One region of the Streptomyces sp. NBC_00354 genome, then DNA from elsewhere that is predicted to be linked to it. Evidence: riboswitches for the same ligand, from Rfam matches in the RefSeq annotation. Region 1 holds a riboswitch; the other holds the start of a gene.
The links. A riboswitch is a leader RNA that binds a small molecule or an ion and turns the genes downstream of it on or off. The one in region 1 is predicted to bind guanidine.
Positions count from the first base shown of each region.

Region 2: another riboswitch for guanidine. It lies ahead of OHT74_RS01975 (Ohr family peroxiredoxin); the one in region 1 lies ahead of OHT74_RS24335 (DMT family transporter).

Region 1 is NZ_CP107983.1:5,318,074-5,328,145, reverse strand. Features, by position in the region: gene OHT74_RS24365 (DUF445 domain-containing protein) at 1-255, opposite strand, end outside; gene OHT74_RS24360 (DUF1707 SHOCT-like domain-containing protein) at 487-1,182, opposite strand; gene OHT74_RS24355 (ABC transporter ATP-binding protein) at 1,398-2,366, opposite strand; gene OHT74_RS24350 (ABC transporter permease) at 2,373-3,245, opposite strand; gene OHT74_RS24345 (ABC transporter permease) at 3,238-4,065, opposite strand; gene OHT74_RS24340 (transglycosylase domain-containing protein) at 4,241-6,676, shown strand; gene OHT74_RS24335 (DMT family transporter) at 6,715-7,035, opposite strand; guanidine-III (ykkC-III) riboswitch at 7,066-7,144, opposite strand; gene OHT74_RS24330 (GroES family chaperonin) at 7,224-7,526, opposite strand; gene OHT74_RS24325 (DUF3618 domain-containing protein) at 7,621-7,938, opposite strand; gene bcp (thioredoxin-dependent thiol peroxidase) at 8,054-8,521, shown strand; gene OHT74_RS24315 (HNH endonuclease signature motif containing protein) at 8,656-9,294, shown strand; gene OHT74_RS24310 (HNH endonuclease) at 9,291-9,974, shown strand; tRNA gene OHT74_RS24305 (tRNA-Leu) at 10,017-10,072, shown strand, end outside.
Region 2 is NZ_CP107983.1:411,123-421,194, reverse strand. Features, by position in the region: gene OHT74_RS02030 (SHOCT domain-containing protein) at 1-107, shown strand, start outside; gene OHT74_RS02025 (dihydrofolate reductase family protein) at 130-774, shown strand; gene OHT74_RS02020 (transglycosylase SLT domain-containing protein) at 1,680-2,123, shown strand; gene OHT74_RS02015 (hypothetical protein) at 2,417-2,716, shown strand; gene OHT74_RS02010 (hypothetical protein) at 2,753-2,974, shown strand; gene OHT74_RS02005 (hypothetical protein) at 2,971-4,545, shown strand; gene OHT74_RS02000 (hypothetical protein) at 4,688-5,122, shown strand; gene OHT74_RS01995 (MFS transporter) at 5,190-6,449, opposite strand; gene OHT74_RS01990 (GntR family transcriptional regulator) at 6,500-7,258, opposite strand; gene OHT74_RS01985 (DUF6191 domain-containing protein) at 7,573-7,833, opposite strand; gene OHT74_RS01980 (hypothetical protein) at 7,931-8,383, opposite strand; gene OHT74_RS01975 (Ohr family peroxiredoxin) at 8,376-8,822, opposite strand; guanidine-III (ykkC-III) riboswitch at 8,903-8,965, opposite strand; gene OHT74_RS01970 (serine/threonine-protein kinase) at 9,040-10,072, opposite strand, start outside.

The DNA.
Region 1 (10,072 bases):
GGCGGCGGCCCGGACGTAGCCGGCCCAGCCGCCGGCTCCGGAGTGCTCGGCCCAGGTGGTCAGTACGTAGACCAGCGCGACCAGGATCAGGAGGCCGGTCGCGGTGGTCTTCATGCGGCGGACGCCGCGGCGGCGCTCCTCGTCGGCCTCGCTGAACACGAAGCCGCCAGTTCCAGTGCCATTGCCAGTGCCTACGGCGTCGGTGCTGTTGTCCACGTGCTCCTCCCTTCCCCCGGGCGCCGGTTTTGTCTGCATAGCATCCGACTCCCAGGAGGCCCGAGGAGTTCCCGGCACGCCGATTCGCTGCCCGCGAGGGGCCCGGCGTCCCGTACGACGCGACCGAGCCCGGAGGCACACGCCCCCGCCGGACCTACCGCCGCCGGACGACCCGTGCGGGCCGGCCGGGCTCCGTCGGGCCTCGCGTACCGGCCAGGGCTCGGTCCGGGGTGTCCGGGCCGTCCAGGCCCGGAGGCCTGTACGGGCCCGCTACAGCTCCTTGCGGAGGTTCGGGCCGCCGGGTAGGGGTTTGGGGCGCTTGGGGGATTTGGTTTTGATTTCGACGCCGCCCCAGAAGGCGAAGCCCGTCACGACCACCCGCGGGGCGCCCGGGACGACCGGACCCGGTGCGTCGCGCTGGTCGAAGGCGCCCATGAAGCCGAAGCCCCGGACGTCGACCTCCACGCCCGGCGGGACGGTGATCTGGATCCCGCCCATGATCGCGACGCAGTTGATGACCACCTCCCGCTGCGCGAAGTTCGCCTCGCGCAGGTCGAGCTCGCCGCCGCCCCAGAACGCCACCGCGTCCAGGCGGGCGGGCACCGTCCAGTTGCCCTTGCGCTGGAACGACGACATGACCGCGACGGCCGGCGAGGTTCCCGCGGGCAGACCGACGCCGCCGCCGATCCGGGACGACCACGAGCTGTCGGAAGGCACCGGGGCCGGGGCCGGACCCGACGCCGCAATCGGCATCGGGGCCGCGCCCGGCGCAGGCAAGTCGCGGGTCAGTGGTTCCAGTTCGGCGTACGTCTTCGACTTGTACGCAGCCTCCAGCCGCTCCTCGAACTCCTCCATGTCGATCCGGCCCTCGGCGACGGCGTCCCGCAGACGCTCCACCACCCGGTCACGGTCGGCGTCCGACGCCCTCAGCTCCGGCAACGGCTTCTCCGGCCGCTCGTCAGTCATGGGGAACAGCCTATGCAGCCACGCAAGGGAGTTGTATGGCCCAGCCCTGGCTCCGACCCCGGCTCGCCCCTGATTTATCCCTTATCCCTGATCCCTTATCCGTGATCCCTTATCCGTGATCCCTTATCCGTGACCCCTGATCCCTTATCCCTTGTCCCCCTGTCCCTGGCCCCGGGGCGCCCCGGGCCGCCCGGCCCCCTGGAGCGCCCGCCCCCTCACCCCCGCCCCGCGTACATCCGCGCGATCACGTCCTCGATGTCCGGCTCCCGTACCGACAGGTCCAGCAGCGGGTACCGGGCCGCCACCTCCGCCACCAGTGGCGCCGCCGACGTCCCCGCCGGGAACGCCAGCCACTGCCGCGGGCCGTCCACCTTCACCACCCGCGCCCCCGCCACGCTGATCTCCGGAAGCTCCCGCTCCAGGTCCACCACCAGCGTCCGCTCGCCGCCGCCCTCCCCCATCGCGTGCAGACCGCCCAGCGGCCCGTCGTACATCAGCCGCCCGTGGTCGATCACCATCACCCGCTCGCACAGCTGCTCGATGTCCTGGAGGTCGTGCGTGGTCAGCAGTACCGTCGTGCCGAGCTCCGCGTTCAACTGCCGCAGGAATCCCCGTACCTTCGCCTTGCTCACCACGTCGAGCCCGATCGTCGGCTCGTCCAGGTACAGCACGTCCGGATCGTGCAGCAGCGCCGCCGCGATGTCCCCGCGCATCCGCTGGCCCAGCGACAGCTGCCGTACCGGCACGTCCATCAGCTCGGCCAGGTCGAGGCGGTCCACGCAGCGCTCCAGGTTCTCCTTGAACCGCGCCGCCGGGATCCGGTACATCCGCCGCATCAGCCCGTACGAGTCCTTCAGCGGCAGGTCCCACCACAGCGTGGTCCGCTGCCCGAACACCACCCCGATCCGGTGCGCCAGCCGCATCCGCTCCCGCGCCGGGTCGATGCCCGCGACCCGCAGCCGGCCGCCGCTCGGCGTGAGGATGCCGGTCAGCATCTTGATCGTGGTCGACTTCCCGGCGCCGTTGGGCCCGATGTAGCCGACCACCTCGCCCCGCGCCACCTCGAAGCTGATCCCGTCAACCGCCCTGACCTGCCGCTTCTCCCGCCGCATCAGGCCCACCCGGCGCCGTACGTCGAAGACCTTCTCGACCCCGTCCAGCTCGATCAGCACATCCGTGCCCACAGCCGCTCAGCTCCCCGTACTCCGGTACGAACGAAGACCCGCACGCCACACCAGCGACGCGGGTACGAACACCACCACCGCCACCAGCGGGCTCAGGAACGCCACCCACCCCGGCAGCCCCAGCGGATCGGGCCGCCCCAGCACGTACAGGGCGGGCAGCCAGTTCACGAAGGCCAGCGGCACGACGAAGGTGACCCCGCGCAGCAGGTCCTTCCCGAACACCGCCGGCGGGTACTGGAGCATCGTGTTCCCGCCGTACGTGAAGGAGTTCTGCACCTCCGCCGCGTCACCGGCGACGAACTGGAACGCCGCCCCGGCCACCATCACCGCCCCGAAGATCGCCGCCCCGGCCACGACCATCACCGGCATCAGCCACACCTTCCCGGCCGTCCACTCCACGTCCAGCGCCGAGACCGCCCAGACCAGCACCGCCAGGCCCTGCCCGATCCGCCCCACCCGCCGCAGCGCGAAGCGGTCCGCCGCCACCTGCGCGAGCACCGGGACCGGACGCACCAGCATGGTGTCGAGCGAGCCGTCGCGGATCCGGACGCCGATCCGGTCCGTATTGCCGAGGAGCAGGTCCGCGAGCCCCAGCGAGGCCGAGGCGGACCCGTACAGCAGGGCGATCTCCGGCAGCGCGAAACCGCCGAGCACGTCCACGTGCGAGAACATGATCCAGATCGCGACGAAGTCGAGGAGCGTGATCGCCGCGTTCCCGAACGTGGAGAGCAGGAAGGACGTCCGGTACGTCATCGTCGACCGGACCCACATCGCCACGATCAACCCGTAGCCGCGCAGCCCCTCCACCGCCCGGTTCCGCGGCGGGACGTCCACGAGTCCTCCGGGCCGCCGCGCCGGAGCCACCACCGCCTCAGCCACCCTGGACCACCACCTTCCGCGTCGCCGCCGACTGCAACAGCCGCCCCGCGCCCAGCAGTACGATCGCCCACCCCGCCTGGAAACCCAGCGCCCGCACCGCGCCCCCCGCGCCGGCGTGCACGCCCATCAGCACGTCCAGCGGCACCTGGATCATCGCCGCCCACGGCAAGGCGCGGACGATCTCGCCGAGGCCGCCCGGGAACACCGTCAGCGGCAGCAGCATCCCGGAGCAGAAGATCGTGACGACGACGGCCATCAGGTTGACCCCGGCCCCGTCCATCAGCCAGAACGCGGCCAGCCCCAGCAGGTAACGGATCCCGAAGCTGACGACCAGCGCCAGCAGTACGGACACCAGGAACAGCAGCCAGCGCACCGGATCGGCGGGCAGCGCCAGCTCGAACGCCAGCGCCCCCGCGAACAACGGCACCACCCCGCGCCCGAGCAACTGGAAGCCCGCGCGCCCCAGATCGGCCGCGAGCCACCACATCTGCAGATCGGCCGGCCGGTACAGGTCGACGGCGATGTCACCCGTACGGATACGCTCCTGCATCTCGTCCTGGAAACCGCCGCCGATGAGCGCGCCCGCGGCGAGCAGCGACTGGCTCACCCAGACGAAGGTCAGCGCCTGCGCCTGGTCGTAGCCGCCGAGTCCGGGCCGCTCGTCCCACAGCGCGACGTAGGTGTACGCCAGGATGAAGCCGAAGACGGTGTTGGTGAACACCCCTGCCGCCGTCGCCGTCCCGTACGTGGCGTAGCGCCGGAACCCGCCGGCCGCCACGGCCGGATAGAGCCACGCTCTGCGAGCCGTTGCCTGGCGCACCGTATCCCTCCGTTTTCCCCGGTCGTTCCTACGTCGGCCAAAGCGCGCGAGCTTAGTGCGGAGGGGCGATCCACGCGACCGATTTACGCCCGTCCGAAGCGGAACGAGCGGTCATCGGGTAGACAGCACGGAGTACAGATGTGGTTATTTCGTACGGCGTCGAGGAGTCCTGGCGATGAGCGACCAGTCACCACCACCGGGCTGGACCCCTCGTGACCCGGACACCCCCGCAGGACCTCCCGCGCAGCAGCCGTCAGCACAGCAGCCGCAGAAGCCGCAGAAGCCGTCCGGCGAGAAGCAGTCGCGCCGGGCCGCCGACAAGGCCGAGCGGAAACGGAAGCGGACCGGCTGGCGCCGCCTCGTCCCCACTTGGCGCATGGTCCTCGGCGCCGTCCTGCTGCTCGCCCTGCTGGTCATCGGTGCCCTCATCGCCGGCTACCTGCTGGTCCGCATCCCGCCCGCCAACGCCGCCGCCACCGCCCAGTCCAACCTCTACCTCTACGCCGACGGCTCCCAGCTCGCCCGCGACGGCGAGGTCAACCGCGTCAACGTCCCGCTCTCGCAGATCCCCCGCACGGTCCAGGAAGCCGTACTGGCCGCCGAGGACCGGGACTTCTACTCCGAACGGGCGGTGGACCCCAAGGCGATGATCCGCGCCGCCTGGAACACGGCCACCGGCAAGGGCACCCAGTCCGGCTCGACCATCACCCAGCAGTACGTCAAGAACTACTACCTGGGCCAGGAACAGACGATCACGCGCAAGGTCAAGGAGTTCTTCATCGCGATCAAACTCGGCCGCGAGAAATCGAAGGACTACATCCTCGAGGGCTACCTCAACACCAGCTACTTCGGCCGCAACGCCTACGGCATCCAGGCCGCCGCCCAGGCCTACTACGGCAAGGACGTCGGCAAACTCACCACCGCCGAAGGCGCCTACCTCGCCACGCTCCTCAACTCCCCCAGCGCCTTCGACGTCGTCGCGCACCCCCAGAGCCGCGCCCGCGCGGTCGCCCGCTGGAACTACGTACTCGACGGCATGGTCAAGAAGCAGTGGCTGCCCGCGGCCGAGCGGACCACGACGCGGTTCCCCGAACCCGGCAAGGTCCGCCCGGCCGCCGGACTCTCCGGGCAACGCGGCTACCTCGTCGAGGCCGTCAAGGACTACATCGTCGAGCACAAGATCCTCGACGAGAAGACCCTCGCCGAGGGCGGCCACCGCATCACCACCACCATCGACAAGCGCCGCCAGAACGCGTTCGTCGACGCCGTCGACGAGAAGATGGCCGGCAAACTCGACCCGGAAACCCGCAAGGCCGACCGCGTCGTACGGGCCGGCGGGGTCTCCATCGACCCGGCCACCGGCAAGGTCGTCGCCATGTACGGGGGCATCGACTACACCAAGCAGTACGTCAACAACGCGACCCGGCACGACTACCAAGTGGCCTCCACCTTCAAGCCGTTCGTGTTCGCCGCCGCCGTCGAGAACGACTCCCGCACCCAGGACGGCCGCCTGATCACCCCCAACACCGTCTACAACGGCGACAACAAGCGCCGCGTCGTCGGCACCCGGACCCCCTACGCCCCCGAGAACGAAGGCCAGTTGTCGTACGGGAACATCCCCGTCACCACCGCCACCGACCTCTCCGTCAACGCCGTCTTCGCCCAGATGGCCGTCGACGTCGGCACCGCCAAGGTCAAGAAGACCGCCATCGACCTCGGCATCCCCGAGAACACCCCGAACTTCGTCGCGAGCCCCGCCATGGCCCTCGGCACCATGCAGGCCAGCGTCCTGGACATGGCCCAGGCCTACGCGACCCTCGCCGACCACGGCCGCTACACCCCGTACACCCTCGTCGAGAAGATCACCAAGGGCAGCGACAGCATCCACTTGCCCGACCGCACCCCGAAGCAGGCCGTCAGCCGCGAAGCCGCCGACACCACCACGTCCATGCTGGTCAGCGTCGTCGACAACGGCACCGGTACGGCCGCCCTCGCCGCCGGGCACCCGGCAGCCGGCAAGACGGGCACCGGCGAACTGGACCGCTCCGCCTGGTTCGCGGCGTACACCCCGGACCTGGTCACGGTCGTCTCGATGATGGGCCAGGACCCCGACACCGGGGCCCTGGAATCCCTGTACGGGGCACTCGACGAGGCCCGGATCGGGGGCGGCGGCTACCCGGCCCGGATCTGGGCGCAATACACCAAGACCGCCCTGGAAGGCAGCGACCCGCTGGACTTCGACCTCGAACTCCAGCCGGGCGCCGCCCCGTCCCCGCCGCCGTTCATCCCGAGCAGCCCCGAGCCGACGCCGGACGAGAGCACCCCGGAATCCCCGGCACCGCCGAGCCGGCCGAACCGCCCGAACCGCCCGACACCGCCGGACGGCGAACAGGACCAGGGCGGCCGGAACCAGGGGCAGGACACCGAGGGCGGCACCACGGAAGGCGACACGACCGAAGGCCAGGGCAACGAGGGCACCACCGGCGGGACGACCACCGGGACCACCGGCGCAGCCACATCGGGCACCACGGCCGGCACCACCGCCGGCGTCCTGGGCGGCGTCACCGGGGGCCGCCCGCGCAGCCGCCCCCCGTCGGCTTACCTGGAATAGCCGCCATCGCGGAAGTAACCCGAACGAGGGGGGAGAGATCAGTGACCGGATGTCGCCTTCAGCCCCACCACGGCGACCAGCAGCAGGCAGATGAAGAAGATCCGCGCGGCGGTGACGGGCTCACCCAGCACCGTCATCCCCAGCACCGCGGCCCCGGCCGCGCCGATGCCCACCCACACGCCGTACGCGGTACCGATCGGCAGGGTCTTGGCGGCGTAGGAGAGCAACACCATGCTGGCGACGATCCCGGCTCCGGTGAACACGCTCGGCCACAGCCGGGTGAACCCCTCCGTGAACTTCATACCGATCGACCAGCCGACCTCGAGCAGACCGGCGACGAGAAGCAGAACCCAGGCCATGACAGGCACCTCCGGAACGAGAGCGAACGGGGTGCGTCGTCTTGTCGTACAGCCACGGCTACCCGGTACGGCGCGTCTCGTCGGGGGTTCCCCACCACCGTAGCAAAGCGCAGGCAAAAGGGCCGGTGACCCCGGTCACCGGCCCTTCGACGATCGATCCGCATCGATCCACTACAGGTATCGATCCGCTACAGGTACAACCCGGTGGAGTCCTTGGACCCCTCCAGCCGCTCCGCGGCCACGGCATGCAGATCCCGCTCGCGCATCAGCACGTACGTCGCACCCCGCACCTCGACCTCGGCCCGGTCCTCCGGGTCGTACAGCACCCGGTCCCCCGGCTCCACACTGCGTACGTTCTGCCCGACCGCGACCACCTCGGCCCAGGCCAGACGCTTGCCCACGGCAGCGGTCGCCGGAATCAGGATGCCGCCGCCCGAGCGCCGCTCACCCTCCGGCAAGTCGGACTTCACGAGCACACGGTCGTGCAGCATGCGGATGGGCAGCTTGTCGTGGGTGGTGGTGTTGGTGTTGTCGCTCACGCCACGAACCTACCCGTCCGCGCCCCGCCTGTACGCCGCAGGGTCATCAGCGCTTGCGCCGCGCCGACGCCACGAGCAGGCCGATCACACCGACCGCGACCAGAGCGACGGGCGCGATCCGCTCGAAGCGCGGGGCGCCGTCCTCGTGGCGCAGGCTGTCCCGTACATCCGTCAGGAGGCGGTTCACGGCAACGACGGCACGCCCGGCGGTGTGGTCCACGGTCGAGGCGACCCTGGCCTTCGCGTCCCCGATGATCGTCTTCGGGTGCATGCGCACGCCGATCTCGTCGAGCGTCTCGGCGAGCTGCTCGCGGCGGCGGACGATGTCCGCCTCGATCTGTGCGGGGGTCCTGGCTTCGGGCACGGGCACCGCGCTGCCTCCGTCGTCGTCGGGTTCGAATAGGGGGCGTAGCCCACCATGAACAGTCTGTCAGCTTAGTCTCGGACCGTACCGATCCCCTCCCGAGGAGACTGTTGACATGAGCGAGCGACTCCAGCCGGGCGACACCGCCCCCGCCTTCACCCTGCCCGACGCGGACGGCAACGAGGTCTCGCTCGCCGACCACAAGGGCCGCAAGGTGATCGTGTACTTCTACCCCGCTGCGCTGACGCCGGGCTGCACGAAGCAGGCCTGCGATTTCACGGACAACCTGGCGGTGCTGGCCGAGGCCGGCTACGACGTGATCGGGGTGTCCCCGGACAAGCCGGAGAAGCTGGCGAAGTTCCGCGAGAAGGAGCACCTGAAGGTCACCCTGGTCGGCGACCCCGAGAAGAAGGTCCTCGAGACCTACGGCGCGTTCGGCGAGAAGAAGCTGTACGGCAAGACGGTGACCGGGGTCATCCGCTCCACGGTGATCGTCGACGAGGAGGGCAAGGTCGAGCGCGCCCTCTACAACGTCAAGGCCACGGGCCACGTAGCCAAGATCATCAAGGACCTCGGCATCTGACCCGGCCCTGCCCCACAAGCGGCCCGCACCGAATACCCGGTGCGGGCCGCTCCGCTTATCGGACGTAACCGTCCGCATATCGCTTCGTTAGGCCGTACGAGGTACGAACGCCGTGCCGGACCGGAGGGGCGACGATGGCGGTGAGCCCGTACACGCGGGAGCGACTGGCGGAGGCGGCGCAGACGTCGCGGACGCTGACCGAGGCGCTGGAAAAACTGGGGGCGGACCCGAAGAGCGGCTCCCGCCGCTACCTCCATGAGCGGATGCGGCGCCTGGGGGTGGACGTCTCGCACTTCGAGCAGGAGGGCGCGAAGTGGACGAAGGAGGTCCTCCAGGAGGCGGTGTCGACCTCGACGAACATGTGCGAAGTGCTGCGGCGCCTGGGGCTGGAGAACGTGGGCGGCCACCACACGCACATCAGCCGCAAGGTGAAGGCCCTGGCGCTGGACACCTCGCACTTCACGACGGCTTCCGGTGCAGGCCGGTACCACCCCCGCAGGACGCCGGAGTCGCTCCTCGTGGAACAGACATCCGAGCGGGCTCGCCGGGTCCCCGGCGAACGGCTCAAGCGGGCCATGGTCGCGCTCGGCGCCGAGGAGCGCTGCGCCGATTGCGGCACCGAGCCCGTCTGGCTGGGCGAGCCGCTCCCACTGGAGGTGGACCACATCAACGGCGACTGGCGCGACAACCGCCCGGAAAACCTGCGCCTCCTGTGCCCCAACTGCCACTCCACGACGGACTCGTACCGGGGGCGCGGGAAGGTCGGCCGATGAGCCGCAGCAACGGCTACACGCGGGACGTGCTGGCCGATGCCGCCGCGCGATGCGGCGGCATCGACGAGGTGATCGCGCACCTCGGCACACCGCCGTACGGGTACCTCGGGCGATACCTGATGAAGCGCTTCGCCCACTTCGGCATAGACGTCTCCCATTTCCGGCCGTCGGGCGTTCGCGACCGCCCTTCCAAGGAGCAACTCCGGCAGGCGATAGCCGAGTCCCTCAGCATCGCAGGAACCCTTCGACGACTTGAGTGGCCGGACACCAGCCGACAACGCACACGCCTGCGCGAATGGATCACGGACGACGACCTGGACACGTCGCACTTCCTGGGGCAGGCACACCAGCGCGGAAAGCCCGGCCCCACACCGGTCAAAACAGCGGAAGCCGTTCTCGTCAGGCATGAGGGCAAGCAACGCACCAAGACGCGACTGCTGCGCCGGGCCCTCCACGAGATCGGCGTCCCCGAACTGTGCGAGCGGTGCGGTACGGCTCCGGAGTGGCGGGGGCGCCCCATGACGCTGGAGGTGGACCACATCAATGGCGACTGGAGGGACGACCGTCGCGAGAACCTGCGACTGCTCTGCCCCAACTGCCACGCCATCACCACCACATGGTGCCGGGGCGGCCGGCGGCGCAATGATGTCGACCGCCAGACCTCCGCAGTCGTAGACTGAGCGCAGCCAGTTTGACCCAATGTCCGAATTGGTCAGATATGGGCGGCCGTGGTGGAATTGGCCTACACGCAACTTTTAGGTAGTTGTGGGAGAAATCC
Region 2 (10,072 bases), 4.9 Mb from region 1:
CGGACGAGGAATTCCGCCGGGCAAAGGCGCTGGTCCTGACCGACTACGGCCCAGAAGACCGAGCCACCCCCATGGCCCGCCCATCCGGTGATGACGAGCAGCGCTGAACGTGCTTCAGAGGAGGAACACGTGGCTCAGCTACTGAGAGTCCAGAACTTCAGCGTCTCGAGTGACGGCATCGGTGCCGGTGAGGACCAGAGCCTTGAACGTCCGTTCGGCCATGTCGATCCCGAGAGGCTGTTCGCCTGGGCCGGTGCCACGGCGAGCTGGCCCATGCGCACGGATCCCGGGGGAAGCCGGGGCCTCGACGACTACTTCACGCGGGACTACGCCCGCAACATCGGTGCCGAGATCATGGGCCGCAACAAGTTCGGTCCCCAGCGCGGGCCTTGGCACGACCATGAGTGGCGCGGCTGGTGGGGCGATGAGCCCCCGTTCCGTACCCCGGTGTTCGTCATGACCCACCACAAGCGTCCTTCGTTCACGCTTTCCGACACCACGTTCCATTTCGTCGACGACGACCCGGCCACCATCCTCGAACGGGCATGTGAGGCCGCGCAGGGCAAAGACGTGCGACTCGGCGGCGGGGTTACCACCATCCGGGAGTTCCTTGACGCGGACCTCGTCGACACCATGCACGTGGCAGTCTCGCCGGTGAAGCTCGGGTCCGGGGTACGGCTCTGGGAGTCCCCCGATGAGCTGCTCGACCGGTTCCACCTGGAGCGCGTGCCCAGCCCGAGCGGCGTGACGCACCACCTGTTCTGGCGAAAGTGACCGGCCCTCAGGGCAGCCCGGCGTCGACATGAGCGTGCTCCTGCGGCAGGCCTGGTCGGACATGGCCGACGCGATGGGCCGCGTCTCGACGCGGGCGGGGTCGACGTCGCCGCGTTCCTGACCACCGCACAGGGCCAGGGTGTGGGCTTTGACCTGGCGATGGCCACCCTCCTCCACCAGCAGCCCGCCCCGGAGACCGGGCCCGCCCCGGCCGACCGGGCGGAGGCCCTGGGCGGCTCGGCATCGGCGAGGCGGTCGCGTCTCCGCTCCGGCTGAGACCGCGGCCGACGCCCTCGCCACCGAGCCCCGCCCGGCACCGTCCGCCGCAGGGCTCACCCCGGGCGCCGCTGCACCCGCCGAGGACTCCCGGCCGGTTCCGCCGTGGGGTCCGGTCCGGCCGAGCAGCCGGGGGCCCGGCGGTGGTGCGGTACTCCCTGGGGTCGCCGCCCCCGGGGCCGCCAACGTCGGGGAGCCGGGGCCATGGGGCCTGGGCGCCATGCTGTGGCGAGCGCGGTATGCAGCCTTCGACCCGCCTGTCTCCTTCGATCCTGGGGTGGTTTCGGTATCCGGCTGGGTCTCTCGAAGGGGTACAGGCGGTGACATTCGGTGAGGTTCGGGTGTTCCGGGGGTGAGCCGCCCCATAGGACCCACGTCACACACGAACCGGGATAGTAGCTCCGATAAGGCTCGATATCGCTACTGCGTACCGGCTCCCACCTGTACGGATCTCTGCGGTGTCGCCGGGGGTGGGGGGTCCTTGGCTGCGAGGGCTGCTAGTAGGTGGGGTCGTTGCCAGGGGGTGGGGGTGTGGGTAGAACTGGATGTGTCGCCGGGCGGCCCGGGTGTTTCACCCGCCGCTGACGATCCTCTCTCTTTCGTGTGAGTGGCTCTCGCATGTCTTCGGCATGCCGCGACCGTCCTTGTTCCCGTCGGAAGGTTCGTCCGTGTCCCACGCTGTCATCCGCCGCATCGCCGCTTCGAAGAAGACCCTCGTGGGTGCCGTCGTCGCCGTGGGTGTCGCCGGTTCGATGCTTGCCACGGTGCCCGCTCAGGCGGCTCCGGCGAGTGCCAAGGCGATCGCCCAGCAGATGATCAAGGACCCGGCGCAGTTTGCGGCGTTCAACAACATCGTTTCCCGTGAGAGCGGCTGGAACCACACCGCCACGAACGCCTCCTCGGGTGCCTATGGCCTGGTCCAGGCCCTGCCGGCCTCGAAGATGGCTTCCGCGGGTGCGGACTGGAAGACCAACCCGGCCACCCAGATCAAGTGGGGCCTGGACTACATGAACGACCGCTATGGCAGCCCCGTCGGCGCCTGGAACTTCTGGCAGACCCACCACTGGTACTGAGTCGCCAGTAGGTAAAGCAGACACGCGAAGACGCCCGGCCGGGACCTCCCGGCCGGGCGTCTTCGCGTGAAAAACCGCAGGGCCTGCCCCCCGTCTCTCACGCCCTGCCGCAAGGCCTGCACGTCGGAGCACGCCGGCCCGGAGGGGAGGCCCGCGCACATCCACGGCGTTCTCCAGACATCGAGGGGTGTCTCATCTGGGTGACATCTTGTACGCCCCGTAGCCGTCGGCAGCGATCTTCCGTTGGCGTGACTGCGTACGTGAACGTGCTCAGGTCGGTACGGGAGGGGTCGGTGCGGCTGTACTTCGCCAACCACCGGGCAGTGTGGCGTGTGGGTGATGTCGCGGGGATCGATCGGTCCCTGTTGGCGGGGGCTCTTGAGCGGTATCGCCTGCCGACGGGTACGCCGGTCCTCCTGGACGAAGCGATGCGGCCGGTGGAGCCGGTCTCCTCGTGGTTTCGCAGTCTGGCGCTGGCCCGGCGGGACGCGAAGTCGATGCGGGCCTACGCCTACACGGTGCTGATGCTGCTCAGGTTCCTGCAGGCTCGCGGGACGGACCTGTGCTCGGCCACCGAAATGGACATCCTGTAGCTCCGTCAGTGGCGGCGTGAAGACGCCGAAGGCACGGTGGGGGGAACCACCTGGGGCCGGGACGCTGCCGCGATCGTCAGCCTCTACAAGCATCTGGTCCGCGTCGGCTACGTGCGGGCCAGTCCGTGGCGGTCGTCGCAGGGGGAGTCGCTCAAGGCCCGCACGGACGCCGAGATCACCGCGGCCCGCCGGCAGATCGTCGAGGACGGGTTGCCCCTGCAGCTTCCCCTCGCCGCGCACGTGGAGTTCGAGTCATGATCAGGCAACTTCCCCTCCCGATGAGGTCTTCGGTCTTCCGCGACGACGAGCCCGTGCTGCAGTCCCACCCGCTGCTGCCCGGCGCCAAGCCGCCCGTCTTCTCGGAGCGGGAGTGCTGGGATCTCAATGGAGTGCTGCGCAAACCGGTCAACCAGCACCCCTCACATATGCGCGTGCCCTTTCCCGGCCTTGCACCGGCGATGAACCTGCTGGCCCGAGAGCTGGCCATGATCTGGTTCAACCCGCGCCACCCGGCGCTGCCGGCCCGCGGCATCCACCTCGCGGACGAACCTCGTGTCGCCAACACCGTCCGCCAGCGGACCACGTGTCTGCGGGAACTCGCCGCCTTCGGAGCCGACCAGCATCTGCCCGAGCTGGTCAGCCGGTGGACGACGGAGGACTTCCACCGCTTCCTCGCTCATCACAGCAACTCGGACCCGGAGCCCCGCCTCGTCGATCACATCGTGGTCATCAAGGCCCTGCACCGGTTCGGCCGGGCCCTGGCCGACGGCGGCCTGGAGGAGGACCCCTGGCCGGGCATGTCCGCCGTCGCGGTCCTCAAGCTGCCGGTCAACGGCCCGCTCAAGACGCCGGTGGTCAAGCCGGAGACCTGGTTCCCGCTGGTCCGGGCCGCCTGGACCTACATCACTGTCTTCGCCCCGGACATCCTGCGGGCCCTCGATCGCTGGCAGGCGATCGAGGCACGCGTGGAAGACATCAAGCTGCCGGAAGCGGACCGCTGGCTCACCGCCTGGCTCACCGACCCGGCGAGCCGTGTCCCGGCCCGACCGCCCGGTGCCCAGACCGGACGGGAAGGCCCGGTCCACTGGGACCTGCTGGCCCGGATGGTCGGACTCGACTCAGACCGCAGGAACCTGTTCTCCACCACTAGCAGCACCGGCCGCGCACGCCGGGCCGCCGTCGAACGGCTCGTCGCGGCCGGCCGCGTCCAGTACGGGCTGCTGCCCGAACTGTTGGAGGTCGACCGCCCCGACGGAAGCCGCGGACCCTGGCACGACGCGTGCTGGTGGATTATCGAACCGGTCGCCCGGGCCATCGAGCTCGCCGAACGGCTCTCCCAGCACCCCGAGTTGGCGTTCGCGTCCGTCCCAGGCCGCAATCCGGAAGCCTTGTTCACCAGCAAGGACGTGATCGAGGACTTCGTCGACCACGTCAACCGACGCCGGAACATCACCGGCCTGGACGAGATCCCGCCCCAGCACATCACACCGCACATGTTCCGCAGAACCATGGCGATGCTCACCCGGGACTTCCCCGGCTCGGAGATCGCGGTCGGCATGCAGCTCAAGCACGCCGCTACCCGAGCCCTGGCCAACCGGACCACAGGCGGATACATGGAGCCCGCCTCGTCCTGGGCCCGCCATCTCGACAACGCCATCGCCGAGCGGAAGTTTCAGCGCGTCACGGAACTCTTCGCGGCCGACAGCCGCGGCGAGACCATCGGCTTCGGCCCCGGCGCCGACCGCATGCGCGAGGCCTTCGCCGCAGTACGAGAAGGCCGCCGAACTGCGGGCCATCGGCAAAGCTCAGCGCGGCGATCTCCGGGTTGAACGTGACCTGCTACAGCGCACCCGGTTCTGAACGCAGCTCCCTAAACCGGCTGCGAGCCGATCCCAAGCTCCCCGCCAACCGCCGAGCTCTGCTCGATGCCCAACTGAACGAGGTGGCCCTGATGCTCAAGAAGGCCGGCCAGTGACCGTCTCCACCAAGACGGAACAGGCCCTGCGCGATGCCATGGAACGGCTTCTGTCCGGCCAGTCCCAGCACACCGACGGCAAACTCACCAAGAACAACCTCTGCCGCGAGGCCGAGGTCAGCCGGGCCACGATGAACCGAGCCACCGAGATCCTCACCGAATGGGACGCCCGGACCGCCACCAGCCCGGCTGGCATCCTGCAGCACCGATACACCGCGGAACTCGCCGAGCTCCGCGGCGAGCTGCGCAGAAGCCGCAAGAAGTGTCACGCCCTTCAGGAACAGGTCGAGACACGTCCAAGTCTGCAGAGACGACCTTTCACCGGCCGACCGACCTGTACCGACGGCAAGCTGGCAAAGAACAACCTTTGGCGGGAGGCAGACGTCAGCCGAGGCACCATGAATCGCCCCACCGACGTGCTTGCCGATTGAGACGCCGCATCGGCCAGAGCCCTACAGGTCATACGTACGCACTTGTTTGTCAGCCATCTGCGACGCCTCAAAGCGCGTACTCGGGGGCCTTCTCCGTGGGCAACGTGCGCATTTTTCGAAGCGGTGAAAGGAAGTTGGGAAGGACACTCAGCGTCATACCGGCTGCACCAATCCACAAAGTGCCTGCCGCTCCGAACACAGAGCCCGAGGCTCCACCCAAAAGCCCACCAAGAGGAATGCCACCCCAGGAAACAAAGCGGGCTGTTGCGCTCATCCGGCCCAGAAGCCGATCCGGCGTCAGGGCCTGTTGGAAGCTTGACTGAGTCACCACACGGACGACTCCACCCAGTGAAAGAGCCGCGAGTCCGATCGCAGCCACGTACACGCTCCAACCCGTTCGCGCCAAAGGCATGAGCACAGTCAACGGACAGGTAACCAGCGACGCGAGCCAGATGACCGGACCTTGCCCGACCCGCTTGGAGACCCTGGTTGCCAACAGTGCACCCAGCAAGGCACCACAACCCATTCCCGACAAAATGAGGCCGACACCAAAGGACTGGAGACCTATCTCCCGCTCCAAAAAGACCAGCAACATGGTCTGGTACATAACCAGGAAGAGGTTGAATATCGCATCCCCCAGCATGATCGCACGGAGGGTAGGGGACTTGATGACGAACTTCAGCCCCTCCTTTATCTCTCGGCCCAATTGAGGGTGAACACTCGCCTCAGGCTTCTTTTCGCGTTTCCGGATGGTGATCGCGAGCAGTCCCGACATAACCATCCCGGCCGAACTCGCCAAAAGCGTTGCAGGAGCTCCAACCAGACCGACCAGCGGCCCTGCCACCGCCGGCCCGCTGATACTGGTCACCGAGCGTATGGCCGACAGTTTTGAGTTTCCTTCCACGAGATTGCTACGTCCCACCAAGTGCGGGAGATAGCTGACGTATGCAACATCGAAGAAGACAGTCAACACTCCATGAACCAAGGCGACTGCATAGACCCACCAGATGGTGAGAAGGCCCGCCCACCACGCCACCGGAACCGTCAAGAGGAACAGCGCGCGAGCGAGATCAGTGCTGATCATCACCGATCGCTTCCGCATGCGGTCCACCCACGCGCCTGCCGGCAGTCCGACCAGGAGCGATCCTGCCGAAGCCATCGCAGTCAGTAAGCCCACCTGGAACTCGTCGGCATGCAATGCCGCGATGGCAACCAGAGGCAAGGCCAGAAAGATGATGCGGTCGCCCAACTGGCCGAGCGCAGTGGCAGCAAACAACCGCCCGAAGTCCCGATTACCTAAGAGGCCGAGTCGGGATGATTTTGCCATGGAATGCCCTACTGTCGAATTTGCGATGTCTCTCTAAATGACTTCAACGACTACAGTCGGCCGACTCCGAACTCGTAGACCACTTCCCGACGCACGTCCGGAATGACCATGTCGGCCGTTTCCACCGGACGTCCTTCCATGTCGAAGAGGGTCCGCTCGATCTGAAGCACGAGATCCCCCGTGCTGATCCCCAGAAGGTTCGCCTGCACCTGAGTGGCACGAGCCGGGCGCGGCACCTCGACCACTGTCGAGATGACCACGCCAATGGAACGCATGCGCTCGACCACCCCTTTTCCCGCCAGGGGACCCATCTCGGGCAGCACAATCGGCGTTCCATCCGTGATAGCCATGGGCTCCCAGGATTCGGAAAGCTGGACAGGTTGCCCGTCCGCGAGGAACTCGTAATGCGTATTGACACAGAGGTCCCCGGAGCTGATGGCGAGCCGCTCGGCGATTGGCTCAGGTGCGGGGACGCGCACCTGACTGTGTGAGTCCCAGGCGTCGGCCCTGCCCCGCTCCCTCCTGTCGTGCCAGGGAGGAGAGCCATCCCGGCGTTCGCGGTGCCGCGAGCGGACCAGCCGCAGGCGCTCTCGCGGCATGCGGACGTAGGTGCCCGAGCCGGCGCGTCCTTCGAGGAGACCGTCGATGATCAAACGGTCCATGGCCCTCTGCATGACGTTGCGTCCGACCCCGTACTCCACGGCGAGCCGTGCCCGGGACGGCAGGCACTCCCCGATCTCCCACTCTCCCGCGAGAATCCGTGCGCGCAGCACGTCGGCTACTGCGAGGTACGGCGCCTCTCGGGGCATGGATGATCCTCCGGTTGTCCTACTCTGCGGCAGCTGGTCATTCCCAGGGGGCGTTGGCAAGTTACTGCACCAGGAAAAAGCTGCTGGAGTAGAAATACGCTCCGAGCTCATGCGCCTACGGAGTTGGTCGGCAGGCAGACCAACTCGACCTGCTGATCGGCTGTCGGCCGCCAAGGCGTGGACCCGGCGTGCTGGTGCGGGGAAAACAGTCCGGCAGGACGACCAGCTTCTGCCGGCTCAGCGGATGCACGGGGCTGGAGGAAACCGAGAACTTCTGGCAGTCGTGCACGGGCGGATGGTGATGTAACGAACCGCTACAGCGCGTCGTACCTGCTCGTGGCGCTCTGCACGGGGCGGATAACCGCCTTGCCGGAGTCGAGGTCAACAGAGCTGGGGGGTGCACCGGATTCGGCGTCGTCCCTGAGGACAAGTTGGCGTTCCCGCTCCTGTTGCACGTGTCGCTGTGACGGATGGAAGAGCTCGCCCCATGCCCCGGCAGTGGATGCTCCGCCGCCGCCGCCATGCCTGCGCCGCCGCCAGCCGACCCACGTAAAGAGGAACAGCCACAGGAACATGACGACACTGCCAGTTGCAAGGAGCTCATGAGACACCTCGCAGTCTGGAGAAAGTTTGCCTCACACTCCCGTCGGCCTCGGTCGAAGCCGTGGCCGGTCACGTCCGCCAGTACGTACCCGCACGGGAATCGACGTGTACGAGGTGTCGGCCGACGCGCACCACGTGGTAGCCGGTACCGGCCCAGGAGCCGGTGTCGCCGTCGTCGGCGGGCAGTGGGGTCCAGACCTCCAGGAACGTACTGCCGTCCGTGTTGGTGCCCCACTCGATGAGGTTCGCACCCTCCCACCGGAAGGTGCCCGTGTCCTCGCCGGGCTCGCCCTCCAGGTGGTGGAAATGCACGCGGGAGCCGTCGAAGGACGTGACGCCGGCGAAGCCCCGGCTGTCGGCGAAGTACGGGCCGGCCTGCAGCCACACCACCTCGCGGTCTTCCACCAGGGGACCGCCGTTCCGGCTGATGCCGCGCCGCAGCCACGCACCCCGCTCGGGCACCGGGATGCCCGGCCCGCCCGCTGCCGGAGGGGTTCCGAGGCCGCCTGCCGGCTCAGGCATCGGCGGCGGTGTCGTCCACGGCCAGCAGCGAGAGCTCGATGTTCCCGCGGACCGCCTGGGAGTAGGGGCAGACCGCGTCCGCCCGGTGGAGCAGGGGCAGCAGGTCAGCCGCCTTCCACCCCGGCAGGGAGACCGTGAGGCCGACCGCGAGACCGTAGCCGGCGGGCGTGTCCGTGGTACCGAGCTGTACCTCGCACGCCACGCGCGCGGCCGAGGCATCCGCCCCGAATTCGGCTGCGACCTCGGCCAGCGCAGACGTGAAACAGGCGGCGAACCCGGCCGCGAACAACTGCTCGGGGTTGGTGGTACCGGGCACCTTCTTGCGCGGCGGGGCCAGACGGACGTCGAGGCGCCCGTCGTCGGTGACCACCGATCCGGTACGGCCCCCGCTGGCGTGTGCGGTCGTCCGGTAGAGGGTGCGGGTCAGCGGCACGGTCATGTGGTCAGCCCATCTGTGCGACGAGGGAACGCCGCCCGGGGCCGGACAGCGCTTCGGCGCCTGCCGGTGGGACGGCGCCTGGCGCGTCGTCGTGCATAACCGGGTACGGCGCATCTCGTCCGGGGCCTCGGGACCGGGCCGCCGAACAATCTAGCAACGGGAGCAGGCCCGCCGGGACATTCACCTGTAGTGACCCGCCTCACCCGCCCCCACCGAGTCAATGACTGCGGATGACGGCGAGAAGTCCACCGTCGTACGAGTAGCGCTTACCAGCACGGTGCAGCAGCGCCTCGTGCAGCCTTCGGATCTCCGCCCGTGCCAGTGCTGTGTTGCGGAAACGGATGGTGGTGACTGCCGCCCTGGGGCCGGCACCGGCAGGCTGGAAGCGTTCCCATACGACATTCTTCGTCGCCGCCGGCGCTAGTTCGCCAACCACGACGAACTCCTGAAGCAGACCCCAGCGCGTGGACCGCAGAGTTACCTGTGCCAGCTCTTCCCAGGTCGCGCTCCATTCGTGACCTTCACGCAGGAAGTAGAGCCCGTCACCCGCCACCCGTACACACGCCGCGTCCCCGCGTGCCATGGCCAGGCCTCCCAGGCTGAACAGGACAAGCGCGACGATGCTTGCCAATGCGGCGGAGAGGGGATGGTCCACGAAGGAGAACACGGCCACGCCGAGCGGAACGGTCCCGGCGAGCGTGGCCGCGAAGGCGACGCGCATGTGCCCCATCGAGTACCGCACCTCGATGGGCGTCCCCGAGGCCCGCTCAACGACTGCCCGGACTGGGACTGCATCCATGACCGTCTCCTCCGCCGGCAAGGCCGGCGGCCCGGGTGCGCCAAGCGGCGGAGGTGGCGGGGAAGTAGGCGCCAGGTCCGGCAGAGCCACAGGCGAACCCACACCTATGTCGGCACCCATCACCGGACGCGTCACAGTCTCCGCACCACCCCCGCTCAGTGCGGACAACACCTCCTCCGCAGACGGCCGCCTCTCCGCTCGCTTTTCCAGGCACTCTCCCAGCACCGTCCGGAGTCCCTCCGGCAGGCGTTCCAGGTTCGGCATCTCGTGCACGACCCGGTAGAGCAGCCCCGCAGCACTGCCCTCCCCGAACGGCATGCGCCCAGTGGCCGCGAAGCACAGGACCGTACCGAGCGAGAAGATGTCGCTGGCCGTGCCGACACTGCCGCCCTGGGCCTGCTCGGGCGACATGAATCCGGCGGTGCCGATCGCCACGCCCGTCCGGGTGAGC